Regions from separate parts of the Faecalibacterium sp. I3-3-89 genome, predicted to be linked through region 1. Evidence: predicted binding sites of a transcription regulator. Region 1 holds the regulator's gene; the other holds the start of a gene.
The links. The regulator HrcA, encoded in region 1, represses chaperone genes, less so after heat shock. The targets are predictions, from matches to a motif close to TGTTAGCACTCNNNNNNNNNGAGTGCTAACA.

Region 1 (15,905 bases):
GTCCGCAGGGGCAGATGCCTTTTTCGCTTTATGAGTACATCAGACAGGGATGGAGTTGGTTACTTGTTTTCCGCCTTCTTCTCAGCCTTGGGCAGAAGGTTCGCACGCTCCAGCGCCGGGCGCAGGGCCAGATAGAGGAGAACGACGCAGACGGTGGAGGCCACGCTGTTGACAAAGGTGACGCCGCCGGTGATCTTGGTCAGGGCCTTGGCGATGGTGTAATCCTGACCGAAGATATATACATTGCGGAAGTAGCCGAGGAACGGGTCGGTAAAGACGTTCAGCAGCAGGCCGGAGGCAGCGGCGGCGGTCACTTTGACGAGATAGCCGGGGGTGTGCTTATCCAGCTCGCGGAGCTTGAAGACCTTGTGGGCCACTGCGCCGCAGGTGATGCCGATGAGGAACTTCAGGATGAAGGTGGTGACGGCATAGCCCGGGTCGCCGGCGAGGATGTCGGCCAGAGCCAGACCGATGGCACCGGCCAGACCGCCGGATACGCCGTCCAGCAGCAGGGCGGTCAGGGCCGTGAAGGTATTGCCCAGATGGAACGAGGAGCCGCCGTAGAAGGGCACCCGGAAGAATAAGTAGGCCACGAGGCTCAGAGCGGCCATGACGCCGGTGAGCGCCAGCTCGTGGACGGTGAAGGTGCGCTTGTAGAGCACACTTGCAAAGACGATCACGATGACAACGACTGCCAGAAGCAGCCACATTGCGGTGGTAGACATGATTTTTCCCTCCCATTTTACGAAAAACCCACAAAACCGATTGACTTTTTTGGTTCTTGCGGGTATGCTCCTATTATACGCAAAACTGGCCCCGTGCAAATACCCAGAACAAAGATTTTTTATGGGGTCAGTTTGGCACACTGGCTGAAAAGGAGGGGCTTTTTATGGTCCATTTGACGACAGCGCTGGACGCGGCATCCGATGTGCCGCTTTATGAGCAGCTCTACCGCAGCCTCGCCGCCGAGATGCGGACGGGAGCTGTCCCGGCGGGGACGCGGATGCCCGGCAAGCGGCGTCTGGCGGCAGAGCTTTCCGTCTCGGTGAACACGGTGGACGCGGCCTATCAGATGCTGGCAGCGGAGGGCTATCTGGAGGCGCGGGAGCGGAGCGGCTTTTATGTACAGGAGTATCTGGCTCTGCCCGAGAGCGCCGCGCCCGCCGCGCCGCCGAAGGCTGAGGCTGTACCGAAACAGCGGCCCATCCGCTATGACCTCTCCACCCGGGGCGTGGACCCGGGGCTGTTCCCCTTCCGGACGTGGGCGCGGCTGCAAAAGGAGCTGCTGTATTCGTCGCCCGAGCTGCTGACCCACGGCGATGCGCAGGGTGACCTTGCGCTGCGGCAGGCGCTGGCGGGCTACCTCGAAGAGTACCGGGGCGTCCGGTGCGGTGCGCACCAGATCGTCGTGGGAGCGGGCCTTGAGTACCTGCTGGGGCTGCTGGCCCCGCTTCTGCCCGGGCCGGCGGCGGTGGAGAATCCCGGCTACCCCCGCGCAAAGCAGGTGCTGGAAAACAACGGCGTGGCCTGCTGCTGCCTGCCGGTGGACGAGGATGGACTTTCCATCCGGGCGCTGTCGGACTCCGGCGCGGCGGTCTGCTACGTCACCCCCAGCCATCAGTTCCCCACAGGCGTCACCATGCCGGCCGGACGCAGGGCCGAGCTGCTCCACTGGGCTGCCCGCTGCCCGGGCCGGCGGTATATCATCGAGGACGACTACGACTCCGAGTTCCGCTTCGACACCCGCCCGCTGCCCAGCCTGCAGGGGATGGCCGGGGCCGACGGGCCGGTGGTCTACCTCTCCACCTGCTCCCGCAGCCTCGCGCCCAGTATCCGCATCGCCTACATGGTGCTGCCCGAGCAGCTTCTGCCCGCGTGGCACGCGAAGTATCGGCTCTACTCCGGCACCGTGAGCCGCTTCGAGCAGCAGACGCTGGCCCGCTTCATCACCGGAGGCTACTTCACCCGCCACTTGGCCCGGGAGCGGGTGGCCTATAAGGCCCGGCGGGACGCCCTGACGGCGGCGCTGCAGGAGGCCTTCGCGCCCGAGGAGCTGCATCTGATGGGGCTGCACACCGGCCTGCATCTGCTGGCCGAGCTGCGGGACCCGCCCCCGGATGACGCCCTCCGGGCCGCTGCCGAGGCCGAGGGCGTCCGGCTCAGCCTCCTGAGCGATTACGACCTCACCGGCGGCGGAGCCGCTCCGGTCGGCACGCTGGTGCTGGGCTATGGCTCGCTGGCGGACGAGAGCTGCCCGTCGGTGGGAGAGACGTTGAAGAGGGCCTGCACGGCGGCGCGGGAGTCCTCGGTAAGGGTGTAACGCCCGGCGTCGGCATCCCAATCCCCGGGCAGCGCCCCCGCATGGACGGAGGCTGTGCGGTCGGCGAGAAATTCCAGCGTATCCTCTAAGATGAGCAGGTCCTGCGCCGTCAGGTCGGTGAGCAGGCTCGGGCTGTAGGTGCGCAGGGCGTCGGGCAGGGTGGCGGGCAGAAGCTCCAGCTCCTGCCGGAAGAAGGCGTCCCACACCGCCGCCCGGGCGGCTGCTTTGTGGGCCGGAGGGACGACGCCCTCCATCCCGCTGAGCAGCGCTTCCGCCTCCCGGGCCGAGAGGGCCTGCACATTGGCGCTGTAGCCGGTGCGGGCCAGCTCGTCGGCGGTCAGCGCGCCCGAAAAGCCCACCCGGAGCGCCCCGTACCGGTCAGCGATGGCCTGTAAGACCGAGGGCGCAAGGGCGAGGTAGTGGGTGTCCTCAGGCAGGGCGAGGGCAGAGAGCAGTGCTTCCCGGCAGCGGGCCGGGCCTGCCGCCCGGTAGCAGTCGGCGAGGGCGGCTTCGTCCGTCCCAAAGGGGACGGTCAGCTCCCCGGGCAGGGCCAGCGCATGGATGCAGTTCTGGCTGGCGCTGAGGTAGAGCAGCAGGAAGCCGGGGGCTGTCGTCTCGGTGGGGGCGGTGCAGACCAGCAGGCTCAGGCGGTTTTCCTCCTTGGGCTGTCGGATGGCCACGCCGCTCTGAGGGCGGGAGGCCAGCTTTGTCCGCAGAGTGCGGCGGGTGAGCAGGACGGTGCCGCCCACCAGAGGTACCAGCACCAGCAGCCCTGCCAGCAGCGCGGCCCAGAAGGGCCTCCAACCTTTTGCGTTCATTCCTCTGCCTCCCTGCAAAAAACTGCATAAAGCATGGCCGGGTGGGGGAAGCTTTATGCAGAAAAGGAGGGAAATGCTATGAAATTCGATGATACCCCCAGCAAGGAAGAGCGGGAGGACTTCTGGCTCGACCTCGGCCCCGCCAGTGCCTACGAGGGGCTGGACTGCTGCGAGACCTCCCGCCGTGACGGCGACGTCAGCCCGGACGGCCTTGCCCACGGCTTTGAGGGCGCGGAAGGCCCGGAAGACCTCGTGCCCCCGCCCGATGACGACCCGGACGGTGAGCCGGTGCCCCACCTGCCGCCCCAGCTGAAGGCTGAGGAGTGGCTGGACGCGATGGGCAGCCCCGACGATGTGCCGCCCATCGACCGATAAAGACAAGAGAAAGTCATACCAAAATAAAATTCACCTTTCGGAATAAAAGATGAAACCGGAGCGTAAAATGCGGTGAAAGGCTTGCCAAGAAGCCGAAAATATGATAAAGTTTTTCTAATGTGCACAGCTGTGCATAAAGGGAGAACGAAATCACAAGATGTGCCGCCCGGTGCGCCGGGTGTGCCGCACTCTGGAGAAGCCCGCAGAAAGCGGGTGCCGAAGGTGTAAGGCCGAATGGGCCGATCTCTCAGGCAGAAGGACAGAGCAAACGTCTTTTGTGCAGGAAGCATATCCTGCGCGGAGTCATACGCTGCGTTTTTTGCGGGCAGAGCCTTTGGAAAAGAGGTTCTGCCCGCATTTTGTTTGGGATATTTGGAGGAGGATTCCTATGGTAGACATCGTCACGCGGATCAACAACGTGGTCAACGGCTTCGTCTGGGGGCCGTTCGGTTTGGCGCTGCTGTTCTGCACCGGCCTATGGCTCAGCATCCGCACCGGTTTTTTCCAGTTCCGGAGGATGGGCTACTGGCTCCGGCACACCATCGGCGCCATCTTTACCAATAAGGACGTCACCGCCCATACCAGCAAGGAGGACATGGCCATCAGCCAGTTCCAGAGCATGTGCACGGCGCTGGCGGGCACCATCGGCACAGGCAACATCGTGGGCGTGGCCACGGCCATCGTCTCGGGAGGCCCGGGGGCCATCTTCTGGATGTGGGTCATGGCGCTGCTGGGCATGATGACCAGCTTCGCCGAGAACGTGCTGGGCGTCTACTACCGCCGCAGGAACGAGAAGGGCGAGTGGTCCGGCGGCGCGATGTATTACTTAACGGACGGTCTGGGCGCAAAGCCCGGCTGTAAGACGGTGGGCAGGGTGCTGGCCGCCCTGTTCGCCTGCTTCTGCATCCTTGCGTCCTTCGGCATCGGCAACATGAGCCAGATCAATTCCATCGCGGGCAACATGAACGCCGCGTTCCATCTGCCCTACCTTGCCACCGGCCTTGCGCTGATGGTGGTCACGGCCCTCATCGTCATCGGCGGACTCAAGCGGGTGGCCGCTGTCACCGAGAAGCTGGTGCCCCTGATGGCCCTGTTCTACATCGCGGGCGCGCTCATCATCGTGGTCATGCACGCAGGCAATATCCCGGCGGCGCTGGCGGCGATCCTCCGGGGCGCATTCAATCTGAACGCCGCAGGCGGCGGCGCGCTGGGCTACGGCATCAGCCAGACCATCACATGGGGCTTCAAGCGGGGCGCGTTCTCCAACGAAGCCGGACTCGGCTCTGCGGTCATGGTCAACTCGGCCTCCAACGTCAAAGAACCGGTGCATCAGGGAATGTGGGGCGTGTTCGAGGTTTTTGCCGATACCATCGTGGTCTGCACCCTGACGGCCCTCGTCATCCTGACCACCGGCGTGGTAGACCTCGAGAGCGGCGCTGTCCTTGCGGGAGTGCAGGACAATGCACTGGTGGGGCAGGCCTTCACGGCGGCGTTCGGCAGCTTCGGCCCCAAGTTCATCGCGGTGTCCATCCTGCTGTTTGCCTACTCCACCACCCTCGGCTGGAGTCATTACGGCACCAAGGCCGTCGAGTACCTCTTCGGCACGGCAGGCAGCCGCATCTATAAGGTCGTCTTCGTGGGTATGACCGTCGTGGGCGCGACCATGAAGCTGGGCCTTGCGTGGGACCTCTCCGACACCTTCAACGGCCTGATGATGATCCCGAACCTCATCGGCGTGCTGGCGCTGTCCGGCACTGTGGTGGACATCACCAAGAACTACTTCGCCCGCCGCGTCCGGGGCGAGGACATCGAGCCGATGTGGTCGGCCTTTGCGGAGTATCAGAAGGAAGAAGAGGCGGAAGCTGCCGCCGAGGCCGCAGAGCTGGAGAAAGCGGCGAACGAATAACGCAGAAAACAAGACCCCGGAGAAATGCCCTCCGGGGTCTTGTGCTGCTTCAGGTCTTTTTCTTTTTCCGGGGGGCAGGGGCGGGGCGGCGCTTCGCCGCCGACCGGCCGGCGAGGATGCCGCTGCCGAAGGCCCAGTGGAGGTTGTAGCCGCCGCAGCTGCCCGCGCAGTCCAGCGTCTCGCCCACGAAGTAAAGGCCCGGACAGCCCTTGAACTGGAAGTCGTCCTCCACCTCGTCCAGCAGCAGTCCGCCGCCGGTCGTCTGGGCCTGCTTCCAGCCGCAGGGGGTCAGCCCCTCGAACCGCCAGCACTTGGCCGCGGCGGCGAGCTTCGGCCACGCCGAAGCGGGCAGGGCGCGGGCGTCTTCGGGCAGCCCGGCGTCGGCCCAGAGGGCGCGGCCCAGCTTTGCGGGCAGAAGCCCCAGCCAGAACTCCGCAGCGCCGCCCAGAAGCCCGGCCCGCCGGGCGAAGAGGGCGGACAGCTCCGCTTCGCTCAGGGCGGGGAAGAGGTCGAGGGCTACGACGGGCTGCTTCGGGCCGCGGCCCGGGGCCAGCAGGCCCGACAGCTGCATGATGCAGATGCCGGAGAGTCCGTAATCGGTGAACTGCACCTCGCCCATTTCCCGGGCAAGCACCCGGCCATCGGTGCCGTCCAACAGGCTGGCGCAGCCCTTGGCCCGGATGCCGGCCAGCGACTTACGGGGGTGGGCGCACTGTAAGGCCGTCAGGCAGGGGTAGAGGGGGGCCATCCGCCCGCCGCACTGGGCGGCGAACCGGGTGCCGAAGCCGTCGGTGCCAAACTGCGGCCCGGCTTCGCCGCCCATGGCGCAGATGACGGCATCGGCCCGCAGACTTTCGCGGCCCGCTTCGGTCTCGAACTGGAGGTCGTAGCCGCCCCGGCTCTGGCTCAGGCTCCGGACGGTGCAGCCGGTGCGAAGCTCGACGCCAAGCGCGGCCAGATGGTGTTCCAGCAGGGCCAGCACGTCTGCCGCCTGATTGGAGTAGGGGTACACCCGCCCGGCCTCGTCGGTGCGGGGGTAGAGGCCGAGGCCCTCGAACCACGCCAGCGGCGCGGCCTCGTTCACGGCGTCCAGCAGGCGGCGCAGGGCCTTGGGGCTGCTGGTGAAATACCGCTCGGGCGAGATGTCCCGGTTGTCGAGGTTGCAGCGCCCGTTGCCGGTGGCCAGAAGCTTTTTGCCCACCTTTGCGTTTCTGTCCAGTACGGTGATGCGGGCGCTGCCCTTGGCGGTCTGCGCTGCCGCCAGCGCAGCGGCCAGACCCGCTGCGCCGCCGCCTAAAACAAGGATATGCTGCATCCTCTGTCCATCCTTTCCAAGAAGCTGTGTTCAGAAGCAAACCAGCTTCTGAGATGAGTTCATTGTATCATAGCCGCTCCGGTTTGGCAAACAGAGGGCGGGCAGGTGTATATTTCCCTCTCGTTTCCACATAATAACTGTACCGCATCCGAAAGCAAAGAATGGGAAGGAAGGTACACCAGATGAAAGCAACCGGAATCGTCCGCCGCATCGATGAGCTGGGCCGGGTGGTCATCCCGAAGGAGATCCGCCGCACCCAGCGCATCCGCCGCGGCGACCCCCTCGAGATCTTCACCACCGGCGAGGGCGAGGTCATCTTCAAGAAGTATTCCCCGGTGGGGGAGCTGCACGGGGTGGCGGTGCAGTATGTGGAGGTGCTGAGCCGAAGCTTTGCCCTTACGGCCTTCATGGCCGACCGCGACCGCATCCTCGCCGCCGCAGGGGCAGGCCGGCGCGACCTTGCCGACCGTAGTGTCAGCCAGCCGCTGGAACGGGTGATGGAGTCCCGCAAGCCCTATCTCAGCGAGGGCGACCCGGAGCACGTCCTGCTGCCCTGTGAGGGCTCGCTGCGGCCTCTGCTCTGCGCGTGGCCCATCATCGCAGCGGGGGATGTCACCGGGGTCGTCGGGCTGCTGGCCGAGGATCGCGCCCAGCAGCCTGACCCCGCCCAGCAGAAGGCCGTGGCCGTGGCGGCGGCGTTTCTGGCAAAGCAGATGGAGGAATGAGGCTATAAAAGCATAAAAAGCGCGTGAAACCTTGTGCTCACGCGCTTTTTATGGTATCCTTTGGATGCTGCCTCTGGCAGCGAGGCGCTGTCTGCAAATGCAGGTGGTCAAGCTTCCTTACCCTGACGATTTGTTTTACTCTTTGGAGCGAAGCAGGCGTCCGGGAATGGACCTTTTTTGTTAGCAAAAAACCTTTCCCGGAGCCGTCTGTCGGTGAAGGGAGGGATGTGTCATGTCTCTGACAGAAACCTTTGCGCTGCTGGCGGTCATCATCAGCTTGCTGGTGCTGCTCGTCGATGCCGTCCACGTGACTTTCGAGATCACTTGGAAGATTTCTCATGAGGACAGAGAACATAACAAAAAAGATTGACCGCCTAAGTTCCCACACTCTGTCAGTCAATCTTTTTTGACATACGGGTAAGGAGCTGGCCATGTTGCAGACAGCGCCTTTTCTATAAATAAGTATAGCCGCCCTGCCGGGCGTTGTCAAGCGGGAAGCTCTCTTTATACCGGAAAGGGGGCCTCCCGCTGGTTTTATGACAGAATTATGAATCTTTATAAACTTTTTCGAGAAGCTATTGACAGGGAAAAAATTTTGGCTATAATGGTCTTAGCACTCAGGAAGATGGAGTGCTAAAGAAACAAAAGCCAAGAAGGAGGCAGGCGCTATGACGATGGATGCACGCAAGCAGCGAGTCTTGCAGGCGATCGTGGCGCTGTATGGCCTCGAGGGCGAGCCTGTGGGCAGCAGTGTGCTGGCAAACTATTTTGATATGGCCGTGTCCAGCGCCACGCTGCGCAACGAAATGGCGGCGCTGACCAAGCTGGGTCTGCTGGAACAGCCCCACACCAGCGCGGGCCGTGTCCCCAGTGCCAAGGGCTACCGTTATTATCTCGACAATCTGCTGACCGACGACCAGCCGCTGGACCGCGTGACCCGCGCCCGGGTGGAGGCCGTCTTCGCCAGCCTTGACCATGAGCCGGAAAAGCTGGCACAGGGTGCCGCCAAGGCGCTGGCCGCCATCAGCGGCTGCACCGCCGCGGTCAGCACCCCCTGCGCCGAAGACCTCTGCGTCGCCCACTACGAAGTCGTTCAGGTGGGCCGCAGCGCGGCGGCTGTGCTGGCCGTCACGACGGCAGGCTACGTCCGCACCCGTGTGGCGCGGGTCCGCACCGGGCTTTCCCGGGAGAATGCCGCTGCGCTGGCCGCGCTGCTCAACCGCAACCTGACCTTCGTTGCGCCGGTGGATCTTTCGAGCCGGCTGCTCGCCGAGCTGTGCAGCCAGATCGACCCGGAGCTTGTGCCGGTCATCAGCGCCGCAGCCGCGATTTTGCAGGACTCCGCACAGCCCCATGTATTCTTGGGCGGTGAGCAGCACCTGCTGGACTGGCCTCAGCTGGAGGGCAGGGTGGGCGACATCCTCACCTTGCTGAACGACGAGGAGCAGGCCGCCCACATCATCGCACCCCCGGCAGAGCGCAGTGAGAGCGTGCTGCTGGGCGAGGATCTGGAGCCTCAGATCCCCGGCCTGTGCATCGTCAGCGACCGCTACCTTGTGGGCGGCGGGCTGTGGGGCACGGTGGCCCTCATCGGGCCGACCCGGATGCCCTTCCAGAAGCTGATGCCGCTGCTCCACCTCTTCGCCGATGAGCTTGGCGAGGGTATGAGCGGCAAACGAAAAGACACCCCGCAGATGGCCGCACCCCGGCGGACTGTGATATATAAGGAGGATCTGGAATGAGCGAAGAGACGAAGAAGACGGCAGAAGCTCCCGAGCAGGAAGCGAAGGAGACCGAAGCCGCACCTCAGGAAGCGCCCGAGACCGCCGCAGCCCCCGAGCAGGAGGCCGAGGCAGAACCGGCAGACGCCAAGAAGAAAGATGGCTGGTTCAACAAGAAGGCCCGCGAGATGGACGCCGTGAAGGCGAAGCTCGATACGGCCGAGAAGAATGCCGCACAGGCAAAAGACCAGCTGCTGCGGATGGCAGCGGAGTACGAGAACTACCGCAAGCGCTCCACCCGCGAGGCTGACCAGAAGTTCAACGATGGTGTGTCCTTTGCCGTGAATCAGATCATCCCCATCCTTGACACGCTGGAGATGGCGGCCAACGCTCCCACCACCGACGAGAATTACAAGAAGGGCGTCATCATGACGCTGGATAAGGCTGCCAAGGCGCTGGATGCCCTCCATGTGGAGGAGATCGAAGCGCTGGGCAAGCCCTTCGACCCCAACATCATGAACGCCGTCCAGCAGATCCCCGCCCCGGACGGGCAGGAGAGCGGCACCGTCATCACGGTGTACCAGAAGGGCTACAAGCTGGGCGACAAGATCGTCCGCCACGCGACCGTCGTGGTGGCCGAGTGACATCGCAAAGACCCGCAAGGGTTTTGAAGATAAGACATCCGCTTCACACATCGAGCATGAGATAAACAAGTTCTTTTGAGAGGAGACTTCATTTATGAGCAAAATCATTGGTATTGACCTTGGTACTACGAATAGCTGCGTGGCTGTCATGGAGGGCGGCGAGCCTGTTGTCATCGCAAACTCTGAGGGCGCACGCACCACCCCGTCTGTTGTTGGCTTCACCAAGACCGGCGACCGTCTGGTCGGTCAGGTCGCAAAGCGTCAGGCCATCACCAACCCCGAGAACACCGTGTCCTCCATCAAGCGTCAGATGGGCACCGACCACAAGGTGACCCTGAACGGCAAGGAGTACACCCCCCAGCAGATCAGCGCGATGATCCTGCAGAAGCTGAAGGCTGACGCCGAGGCTTATCTGGGCGAGCCTGTCACCGAGGCCGTCATCACCGTTCCTGCCTACTTCAACGACAGCCAGCGTCAGGCCACCAAGGACGCAGGCACTATCGCCGGCCTGAACGTCAAGCGTATCATCAACGAGCCGACCGCCGCTTCTCTGGCCTACGGCATCGATAAGGAAGATGACCAGAAGATCATGGTCTACGATCTGGGCGGCGGCACCTTCGATGTCTCCATCATCGAGATGGGCGACGGCGTCACCGAAGTTCTGGCCACCAACGGCGACACCCATCTGGGCGGCGACGACTTCGACCAGCGCATCATCGACTGGATGGCAGACGCCTTCCAGACCGAGAACGGCATCGACCTGCGCAAGGATAAGATGGCCGCTCAGCGCCTGAAGGAGGCTGCCGAGAAGGCAAAGATCGAGCTGTCCAGCGCAATGAGCACCCAGATCAACCTGCCCTTCATCACCGCCGACGCTACCGGCCCCAAGCACCTCGACATGACCCTGACCCGCGCAAAGTTCAACGAGCTGACGGCGGATCTGGTCGATCGCACCATGACCCCTGTCCGCAAGGCTCTGCAGGATGCAGGCCTGCGCGCATCGGATCTGAAGAAGGTCCTGATGGTCGGCGGCTCCACCCGTATCCCCGCCGTCTACGATGCAGTCAAGAAAGAGCTGAACTGCGAGCCGTTCAAGGGCATCAACCCCGATGAGTGCGTGGCTGTCGGTGCTGCCATTCAGGGCGGCGTCCTGCAGGGCGACGTCAAGGGTCTGCTGCTGCTGGATGTCACTCCTCTGAGCCTCGGCATCGAGACTCTGGGCGGCGTCTGCACCAAGATCATCGAGCGCAACACCACCATCCCCACCCACAAGAGCCAGGTCTTCTCGACTGCTGCGGACAACCAGCCCTCGGTTGAGATCAACGTCCTGCAGGGCGAGCGTGAGTTCGCACGGGACAACAAGAGCCTCGGCGTCTTCCATCTGGACGGCATCGCTCCGGCTCCCCGCGGCGTGCCTCAGATCGAAGTCACCTTCGATATTGATGCAAACGGCATCGTGAAGGTCAGCGCAAAGGATCTGGGCACCGGCAAGGAGCAGAACATCACCATCACTGCTTCGACCAATATGTCCAAGGACGACATCGACAAGGCTGTGAAGGAAGCAGAGCAGTTTGCTGCCGACGATAAGAAGAAGCGCGAGGAAGTGGACATCCGCAACGGCGCCGACCAGATGGTCTTCCAGACGGAGAAGATGCTGAAGGAGAACGGCGACAAGATGCCCGCCGACGTCAAGAGCGAGGCTGAGGCAAAGCTGGCCGAGCTGAAGACCGCTGTCCAGTCCGGTTCCATCGACGACATCAAGGCAAAGCAGGACGCTCTGAGCCATGTTTTTGAGAAGATGTATCAGGCTGCCGCTGCTGCCCAGCAGGCCGCAGGCGCACAGCCCGGCCCCGACGCTGGCGCAAACGACCAGCAGAAGCCGAACGATGACGGCGTTGTGGACGCAGACTTCAAGGAAGTCTGATCTGAGACACAGCAGTGTGTGCCCGGCCAAACCGGCGGACGCACGCGTAGAATAGCAAAAGCCGCTCCGGTTTTGCCGGGGCGGCTCTTGCTGGTTATAGAGGACCTCTCAGTCTCGCTGCACGGGAAACAGCAGCGCGCTGCTGGAACAGGGAGGTTGCTGCTACATGAGAGGTGATTGGATTATGGCACAGGAGAAACGCGATTACTACGAAGTGCTGGGTGTATCCAAGACGGCCACCGATGCGGAGATCAAGAAGGCTTACCGCAAGCTGGCCATGAAGTACCACCCGGACTACAACCCCGGCGACAAGGAAGCCGAGGAAAAGTTCAAGGAGATCAACGAGGCGAACGAGGTGCTCTCCGATGAGAAGAAGCGCCAGCTCTACGACCAGTACGGCTTTGCCGGGGTCGACCCCAACTATGCGGCCCAGAACGGCGGCGGCCCGGGCGGCTTCGGCGGCGGTTTCGGCGGCGACGGTGTGGACTTGGGCGACATCTTCGGCGACATCTTTGGCGGCGGTTTCGGCGGCTTTGGCGGCTCGGCCCGCTCTGCGAACCCCAACGCCCCCCGCAAGGGTCAGGACATCCGGGTGCGCATCACCCTGAGCTTTGACGAGGCGGTGCATGGCTGCAAGAAGAACATCACCATCACCCGTCAGCAGGAGTGCACCGAGTGCCACGGCAGCGGCTGCGCTGCCGGCAGCAGCCCTGAGACCTGCCCCGACTGCGGCGGCAGAGGCTTCGTCATCCGTCAGCAGCGCACGCCCTTCGGTGTCATGCAGACCCAGCAGCCCTGCTCCCGCTGCGGCGGCAAGGGCAAGCTGGTCAAGAACCCCTGCAAGAGCTGCCACGGCAGCGGCAAGACCGCAGCAAAGAAGACGCTGGAGGTGTCCATCCCCATGGGCATCGACGACGATCAGAGCTTTGCACTGCGGGGCATGGGCGACGCCGGTGCCAACGGCGGCCCCGCCGGTGACGTCATCGTGATGGTCACGGTCCGTCCCAGCGAGGTGTTCCAGCGCGACGGCTACGACGTCTACGTCATCGTCCCCATCACCTACAGTCAAGCGGTTCTGGGCGACAGCATCACCGTGCCCTCGATCGACGGCAAGGTGGAGGTCACTGTGCCCGAGGGTACCCAGAGCGGCACCACCTTCCGCCTGCGGGGCAAGGGCATCCAGTACCTGAATGGCCGGGGCCGGGGCGATATGTACGTCAGGTGCGAGGTCGAGATCCCCAAGAAGCTCAGCAAGACCCAGCGCGACGCTCTGAAGAAGTTCGAGGGCACTCTGAAAGAAGAGAACTACGAAAAGCGCAAGGGCTTCTTCAAGAAGCTGAAGGATATGTTCCAGTAAAACGTAAAAAAGAGGGCGGGTGCCCTTCCCCATCGGGAAGAGCACCCGCCTTTGTTGTTCTTTGGAGTCTCCTGACTTATCAGCTGAAGATGACAAGTGCGTTGATCAAGAGGCCGACGCCCGTGAAGCAGCTGGACACCGTCCAGAAGGTGCAGCCGAGGCCGTAGAATGCATTGGCGACGCTCTTATCCATATAACGGGTCAGAGCATCCGGGCCAGTGCTGGTCCAGTCCTTCGGATGAGACTTCCGGTAGTCGCGCACACCGGCGACACCGGCGAACCATCCGTAGAACGGGATAAAAACAGCTGCTGCTGCCTGAACGATGTTGGCACCACCAGAGGTATAGGTCATTTCCTCTTCGTTCATAACGCAATAGGAAGCGGGAAGCATCATGATGTTTTCCATAGTAGCACTCCTTTACGAACAATATCCCAAAACGATGCACGGTGCATCGTTTTTTCAAGAGAGAGGCGAAGCTTACGGAACGCCGCGGGGGAAGCTTACAGGATGAGCAGGATGGCGCTCAGGGGGGCAAGAGCGATGACCGTACCGGCGGCCACCGTGTCACGCAGGAAGTTGGAGGGGGACTTGGACATATCCTCACTGAGGGCGTCGGACGCACGGCCCAGCACGGTGAAGAGGTTGCCCTTGCGGTTGCTGGAAACACTGAGCCAATCCTTGGCCTGCGAGATGCCCCAGACATAGCTGGAAGCCAGAACAGCGACGCCCACGACGGTGACGACACCGCCCACAGCGCTGCCGCCGGAGGTGTAGGTCATCTCATCTTCGGAAAGGGCGGTATAACCAGCGGGAAGCTCCATATATTTCTTCATAGGTGAAACACTCCTTTTGTATCAGCAGGCGGTACACCGCCTGAATTTCCCTCAGACAGAACCATGTTCTCTGTCAGCATCATTCTACTACAAGGCCGTGTTTTGTGCAAGTGTTTTGGCTAGAAACGACAAAAACCCGGGAAAATGCATGAAAAACAACCTTGAAGTTTGTGGAAAAGCACTGCAATAATTTCCAGCATCAGCCTGCGGCACCAGCCCGGTAGAGGTAGGGGTCGCTCTTGAAGCTGTCGAAGCTGTAGAGCACGAGGATCTGGTCATAGCCGTTGTCCGCGATGAGCTGGTCGAGGCCGTAGTTGTAGTTGCGGAAGTCCACCACGTCGATGTCGGCATAGTTGGCCGTCAGGTAGGGCACGAAGCAGTTGGCGTAGCTGTCCTTGATGACCAAAATTCGACCGCGCCCGGTGCCGTCGCCCTTGATGCGGCTCAGGCCGTTGTTGCCGTGGAGGAACATGGCGTACTTGTCGTAGACGGAAAGCTTGTCCGTGTCGTAGAGGCCGGTGGTCTCGCCCTCGGCGGGCTGGCCCGGGGCGGTGACGGTGTAGATGGTCAGGGCGTTGGGCAGGTCGTAGTAGGTGATGGTGTCCGGCTCGGCGTCGGGCGTCCGGGCCTTGGAGTAGTGGGTGCCGTAGAAGCCCTCTGCCGTCCGGGCTGTATGGGCCGAGGGGTCAAAGGGCGTAAGGCCCAGTGCGGTGCAGAGCTGCTGGTAGGCATAGTATGCGCCGGTGCTCGTCCAGTGATGGTCGGTGCGGTAGTAGATATATTCGCCCTTGTGGTCGGCGAGGGTCTGCCGCACGTCCACAAACCGGCCTCCGGCGGTCTGCACGGCCTCTGAGAGGGCGTCGAGATAACGGTCCTCGTCCAGCAGGGGAGCGCCTGCGGGGACGTTCTCAGGGTAGACAGCGGACGCCGCAGGCACCAGCATCACATTGACGAGGCCCGGGTACCGCTGGCAGAGGGCTTCAAGGGCGGCTGTATTCTTGGGCAGGGTGCGCGTCTCGCTGGAGACCAGACCGTAGGTGCGGGGGAACATCATATGCTCTTTGCCCAGCAGGATGCCGCCGCTCTGCTCCTTCTGCATCACCTTGGTCTCTACGGTGCTCTGGAGGGCGACCCAGTTGTCGCGGCCCGCCACCTGATCCTTGACGTACTTGGTGTAGGCCGTGAAGAACTTGTTCAGGCCGTCTGCCGAGAAGCTGGACAGGCTGGGCCGCTGGGAGAGGGTGGTGTTTTCCAGCTCACTATAGGCCCTGTCCGGGGTGACGAGGTCGAGGGCGAACAGCCCCACGAAAAACAGGCTGAATGCGAGCAGCACCGGGTAACGGAAGATGGAAGCAGAGCGCTTCGAATGTTTCGCCATCGTTTGCGCCTCCTCTTAGAAGTTGAAATACAGGAACGGGCTGTTGGTGCTGCCCACGACATAGGCCATCGAGATGGTCAGGAGGGCCAGAATGGTCAGCGCCTTGGTGACGGCATGGCGGGAAAGCAGGTCCCACAGCTTTTCGATGAGCGGGGTGCAGCAGAGGACAGAGACCGCCAGCAGCACGCCGTAGTTGCGCAGGAAGTAAAGGGGCATCACGCCGCCGGATGGGATAAAGAGCTTTTGGAACAGCAGCCCGAACTCCACGCCCGCGTCGTTGCCCACGAACATGGCCCAGCCCACCACCACGAGGAAGAGGGTGTAGAGATGGGGCCAGACCCTGCCCTTCTTCAGATAGGGCAGCAGGAAGAGTTTTTCCAGAGCCAGCAGCACGAAATAGTATAAGCCCCAGCAGATGAAGTTCCAGTTCGCGCCGTGCCAGATGCCCGTGAGCAGCTCGACGACAAAGAGGTTGAAGATCTGACGCCGGAGGCCCTTCCGGTTGCCGCCGAGGGGGATATAGACATACTCCCGGAACCAGCCCGAGAGGGTCATGTGCCAGCGCCGCCAGAACTCGGTGATGGAGGC
Region 2 (4,179 bases), 1.3 Mb from region 1:
ACACCAAGTGCGGGTTCCGGGTTGTGGGGCGGCGGGAGCGGATCGCCCGGGACTGTCATGGCCGCTGGCTGGACACCTACCTGATGGAGCGCCGCGCCAGAGCCGATGAGCCTGCGGGGTATAAGAAGCTATAAGAAAAGAGCTGCTGTATATAACGTACAGCAGCTCTTTTTGTATGGAACAAGCCCTTTACCACTCATTCTCCCCTGCGTCGGCATCGGCCACGCGGGTGCGCTGGAACATACTCTCCAGCACGGCGCAGTATTTGTCGGCCAGACAGACGATGATGGCCTCCCGGCAGGTGGGCACATGGCGGAAGGTCAGGGGCCACATATGGCTCGAGATGATGTTCTGCTCCTTCTTGGTGATGGCGAAGCAGCGCTCTGCGTTGACGCAGGCAGAGCCGGGGTGAGCGAAGCCATGCATCTCGAACAGACGGCGCAGGCCGTGGAAGGAGCTGCGCTTGTGCCAGTCGTAGAGGTAGAAGTCGTGGAGGAAGGCCCCCACGGCCAGCGATGTCTCGTCCGCACCCAGATGGAAGCGGCGGTTGAGCCAGAAGCTCACCAGCACCACGTTCTTGCAGTGCTGGTAGGTGGTCACATCGCCGTGCTGGATAAACTCCCGCATCCGCTGCACCTCAGGGTGCTGGTCGTATCGCATCAGGATGGCGGAAAGGCGCTGGCGCTCCAGATCAGAAAGCTGCATTGAAAAGTTTCCTTTCTTTCCATCATAAAAGGCTCTCCCCTTGGGAGAGCTGGCGCGAAGCGCCTGAGAGGGCAAGGACGCTGGCAGAGAGTCGTGTTGACGCGGTGATAATATCGCTCTGACAAAGAGACAGCTTATCGCTGCACGGCGGCTCTCGGGCAACAGGCTTGCCCTCTCCGTCACCTACGGTGCCACCTCTCCCAAGGGGAGAGGCTTTCGCCGAGGTCAACTTCTCAGCTGCACCGGGTTCGAATTTCCGAAGTTCTCGGCCTCGGTGGGGTTCGAGCGCCGGAGGTTCAGGTCCACGAGGTACTGCTTGCCGTCGCCCAGCTCTTCGAGCTGCGCCAGCTTGGCCTTGGCGGAGGCCTCGTCCGGATACCACTGGATGAGGAAGAAATTCTCCGCCTCCACACCGTAATAGAGCCACTGGCCGTCGGCGCGGAGCAGGTCGTCCAGATGGTCCACCTCGTCGCCGTCGGTCAGGCCGAGGCCCTCTTCGGCGTAGATATTTTCCGGCTCCACCTGCAGCACTTCGATGACCTGAATGGCGCTCTGGAGGTACTCGTCCTGCGAGATGCTCTTGTCGGACAGCTCCCAGCCCGTCAGGAATGCCTGCATCAGCAGGTCTTTGACCGAGATCTTCTTTTCCATGTACGTTTCCTTCTTCCTCGTTTGTTTCCGCTGACCAGTATACCCTTAAATCTTGGGCAGGTCAACCATAAAATTATGAATTTTTTGTAGGAATGTCCAATTCACCGCAGGTCGAACCCGAACGTCCGCCCCAGCCACTCGAGGCAGAGCGTCACCCAGTGGGCGCGGTGCCGGTCGGCGGCGTCCACCTCAGCGGTGCTGATGCTGGTGCCGTGGACCCCCTGCTCAAAGAGATGCGCCTCGCAGGCCACGCCCGCCCGCCGCAGGGCCGAGAGCAGCAGCAGCGTGTTCTCCACCGGGACGGTCCTGTCCTCCATGGTATGCCAGACGAAGACCGGCGGTGTGTCGGGCGTGATCTTATCCTCCAGGCCGAAGGCTCTCTGTGCGGCGGCGTCCTCACTGCCCGCCAGCTGGACGAAGCTGCCCCGGTGGGCATACTCCCCCGCCGTGATGACCGGGTAGCCCAGAATGACCGCGTCGGGCCTCTGCTGGGCCATCTCGCCCGGGATGTCCAGCACTGCGCCGGACAGGGCCAGATGCCCGCCCGCCGAGAAGCCGCAGACCGCTATTTTATCCGGCAGGATATGCCATTCCTCCGCGTGCTGCCGCAGCAGCCCCAGCGCCTCGCTGAGCTGGCGGAGAGGCCGGTAGTCCCGCGCCTCCTCCCCCACGCTGTAGGTCAGCACGGCAGTGTGATAGCCTGCCGCCGCGAACTGCAGGGCCACCGGGTCGCCCTCCCGGGGGCTGACGTGGCTGTATCCCCCGCCGGGCACCACCAGCACCAGAGGCCGCTGCTTCACCGTGGGCATGGCGTCCAGCGACGCCCGCAGGCAGACGGTCAGTGTCCCGCCGCCCTCAAGTTCCAGCTGTATCTGCTGCATCGTTCCGTTTTCCTCCTTTTTTATACAGATCACTCCGGCCCATTATACGGCTTCGGCAGGGCAAAGTAAAGCCAAACGCCGCCCCGCCGGGAAAGTTTTTTGAACTTTTTATGAAAGCCCTTGATTTTTATTTCCCGCCGGTGTATATTAGCACTCGAAAGTTATGAGTGCTAAGTCCTTGTGAGCAGTCAACCGCTCCGGGTGCTGGCATTGAATCTGATAAAAAGAGGTTTTGTATTATGGCGAAAAAAGAATTTCAGGCCGAAAGCAAAAAGCTGATGGACATGATGATCAACTCCATCTACACCAACAAGGAGATCTTCCTGCGGGAGCTGATCTCCAACGCTTCGGACGCCATCGACAAGCTGTATTATAAGAGCCTGACCGACCCCTCCGTCGGCATGAACAAAGGCGATTTCCGCATCCTGCTCACCCGCGACAAGGACAGCCGCACCCTTACCATCTCCGATAACGGCATCGGCATGACGAAGGAGGAGCTGGAGCAGAACCTCGGCACCATCGCCCACTCCGGCTCCCTCGACTTCAAGAAGGACAACAAGGACGAGAACATCGACATCATCGGCCAGTTCGGCGTCGGCTTCTACTCCGCCTTCATGGTGGCCGACAAGGTGACGGTCATCTCCAAGGCCTACGGCTCCGACGAGGCATGGCAGTGGGAGTCCAGCGGTGCGGACGGCTATGAGCTGGAGCCTGCCCAGAAGGAGACGGCGGGCACCGACATCATCCTCCACATCAAGCCCGACACCGAGACCGACCACTACGACAACTTCCTCGACGAGTATGGCATCGTGGCCATCGTCAAGAAGTACAGCGACTATGTCCGCTACCCCATCCAGATGGAGCGGGAGAAGAGCCGTCAGAAGCCCGAACCCGACCCCAAGCCCGAGGACTACAAGCCCGAGTGGGAGACTTACACCGAGCTGGAGACCCTGAACAGCATGGTACCCATCTGGAAGAAGCAGAAGAGTGAAGTCACCGACGAGGAGTACGCCAGCTTCTATAAGGATAAGTTCAACGACTACGCCGACCCCGCCCGGGTCATCGTCAGCCGCACCGAGGGCACCGCGAACTACAACGCCCTGCTCTTCGTGCCCAGCCACCGCCCCTACGACTTCTACACCAAGGACTACGAGAAGGGTCTGGCCCTCTACGCCTCCGGCATCCTCATCATGGAGAAGTGCGGCGACCTGCTGCCCGACTACTTCAGCTTCGTCAAGGGCATCGTGGACAGTCAGGACCTGAGCCTGAACATCAGCCGCGAGATGCTGCAGAAGGACAGCCAGCTCAAGCTCATCCACAACGCGCTGGAAAAGAAGATCAAGAACGAGCTGCACGCCATGCTGGCCAACGACCGCGAAAAATACGAGAGCTTCTGGAAGGAGTTTGGCCGTCAGCTGAAGTTCGGCGCTTACTCCGACTACGGGATGCACGCCGAGCTTCTGCGCGACCTGCTGCTGTTCTGGTCTGCCAAGGAGCAGAAGATGGTCACGCTGCAGGAGTACGTCGAGAAGATGCCCGCCGAGCAGAAGTACATCTACTTCGCCGCCGGCGACTCCACCGACCGTCTGGCCAAGCTGCCCGCCGCCGAGCTGGTCATGGACAAGGGCTATGATGTCCTGCTGCTGACCGAGGATGTGGACGAGTTCTGCCTGCAGATCATGCGCACCTATCCCCGCAAGGATGCCGAGGGCAAAGACGGCACCGTGGAGTTCAAGAATGTCAACAGCGGCGACCTCGGCCTCGAGACCGAGGACGAGAAGAAGGCCGCCGAGGAGACCAACACCGCCAACAAGGCCCTGTTCGACGCCATGAAGGACGCTCTGGACGGCAAGGTCAAGGAGGTCAAGGTCTCCACCCGCCTGAAGGATCACCCCGTCTGCCTGTCTGCCGACGGCCCGCTGTCCATCGAGATGGAGAAAGT

Region 2: htpG (molecular chaperone HtpG) is a predicted target of HrcA. The motif match lies at 2,383-2,413, and genes of this name have one in related genera.

The regions. Positions count from the first base shown of each region.
Region 1 is NZ_CP094468.1:2,656,157-2,672,061, reverse strand. It holds gene MTP38_RS12975 (ECF transporter S component) at 60-725, opposite strand; gene pdxR (MocR-like pyridoxine biosynthesis transcription factor PdxR) at 890-2,320, shown strand; gene MTP38_RS12965 (hypothetical protein) at 2,227-3,138, opposite strand; gene MTP38_RS12960 (hypothetical protein) at 3,217-3,513, shown strand; glycine riboswitch at 3,694-3,786, shown strand; gene MTP38_RS12955 (alanine/glycine:cation symporter family protein) at 3,902-5,419, shown strand; gene MTP38_RS12950 (NAD(P)/FAD-dependent oxidoreductase) at 5,469-6,734, opposite strand; gene MTP38_RS12945 (stage V sporulation T C-terminal domain-containing protein) at 6,917-7,459, shown strand; gene MTP38_RS12940 (hypothetical protein) at 7,692-7,829, shown strand; gene hrcA (heat-inducible transcriptional repressor HrcA) at 8,128-9,201, shown strand; gene MTP38_RS12930 (nucleotide exchange factor GrpE) at 9,198-9,824, shown strand; gene dnaK (molecular chaperone DnaK) at 9,919-11,748, shown strand; gene dnaJ (molecular chaperone DnaJ) at 11,933-13,105, shown strand; gene MTP38_RS12915 (hypothetical protein) at 13,185-13,511, opposite strand; gene MTP38_RS12910 (hypothetical protein) at 13,607-13,939, opposite strand; gene MTP38_RS12905 (DHHW family protein) at 14,139-15,317, opposite strand; gene MTP38_RS12900 (MBOAT family O-acyltransferase) at 15,333-15,905, opposite strand, start outside.
Region 2 is NZ_CP094468.1:1,156,034-1,160,212, reverse strand. It holds gene MTP38_RS05405 (GNAT family N-acetyltransferase) at 1-134, shown strand, start outside; gene MTP38_RS05400 (HD domain-containing protein) at 190-705, opposite strand; gene MTP38_RS05395 (hypothetical protein) at 931-1,356, opposite strand; gene MTP38_RS05390 (alpha/beta hydrolase) at 1,458-2,237, opposite strand; gene htpG (molecular chaperone HtpG) at 2,477-4,179, shown strand, end outside.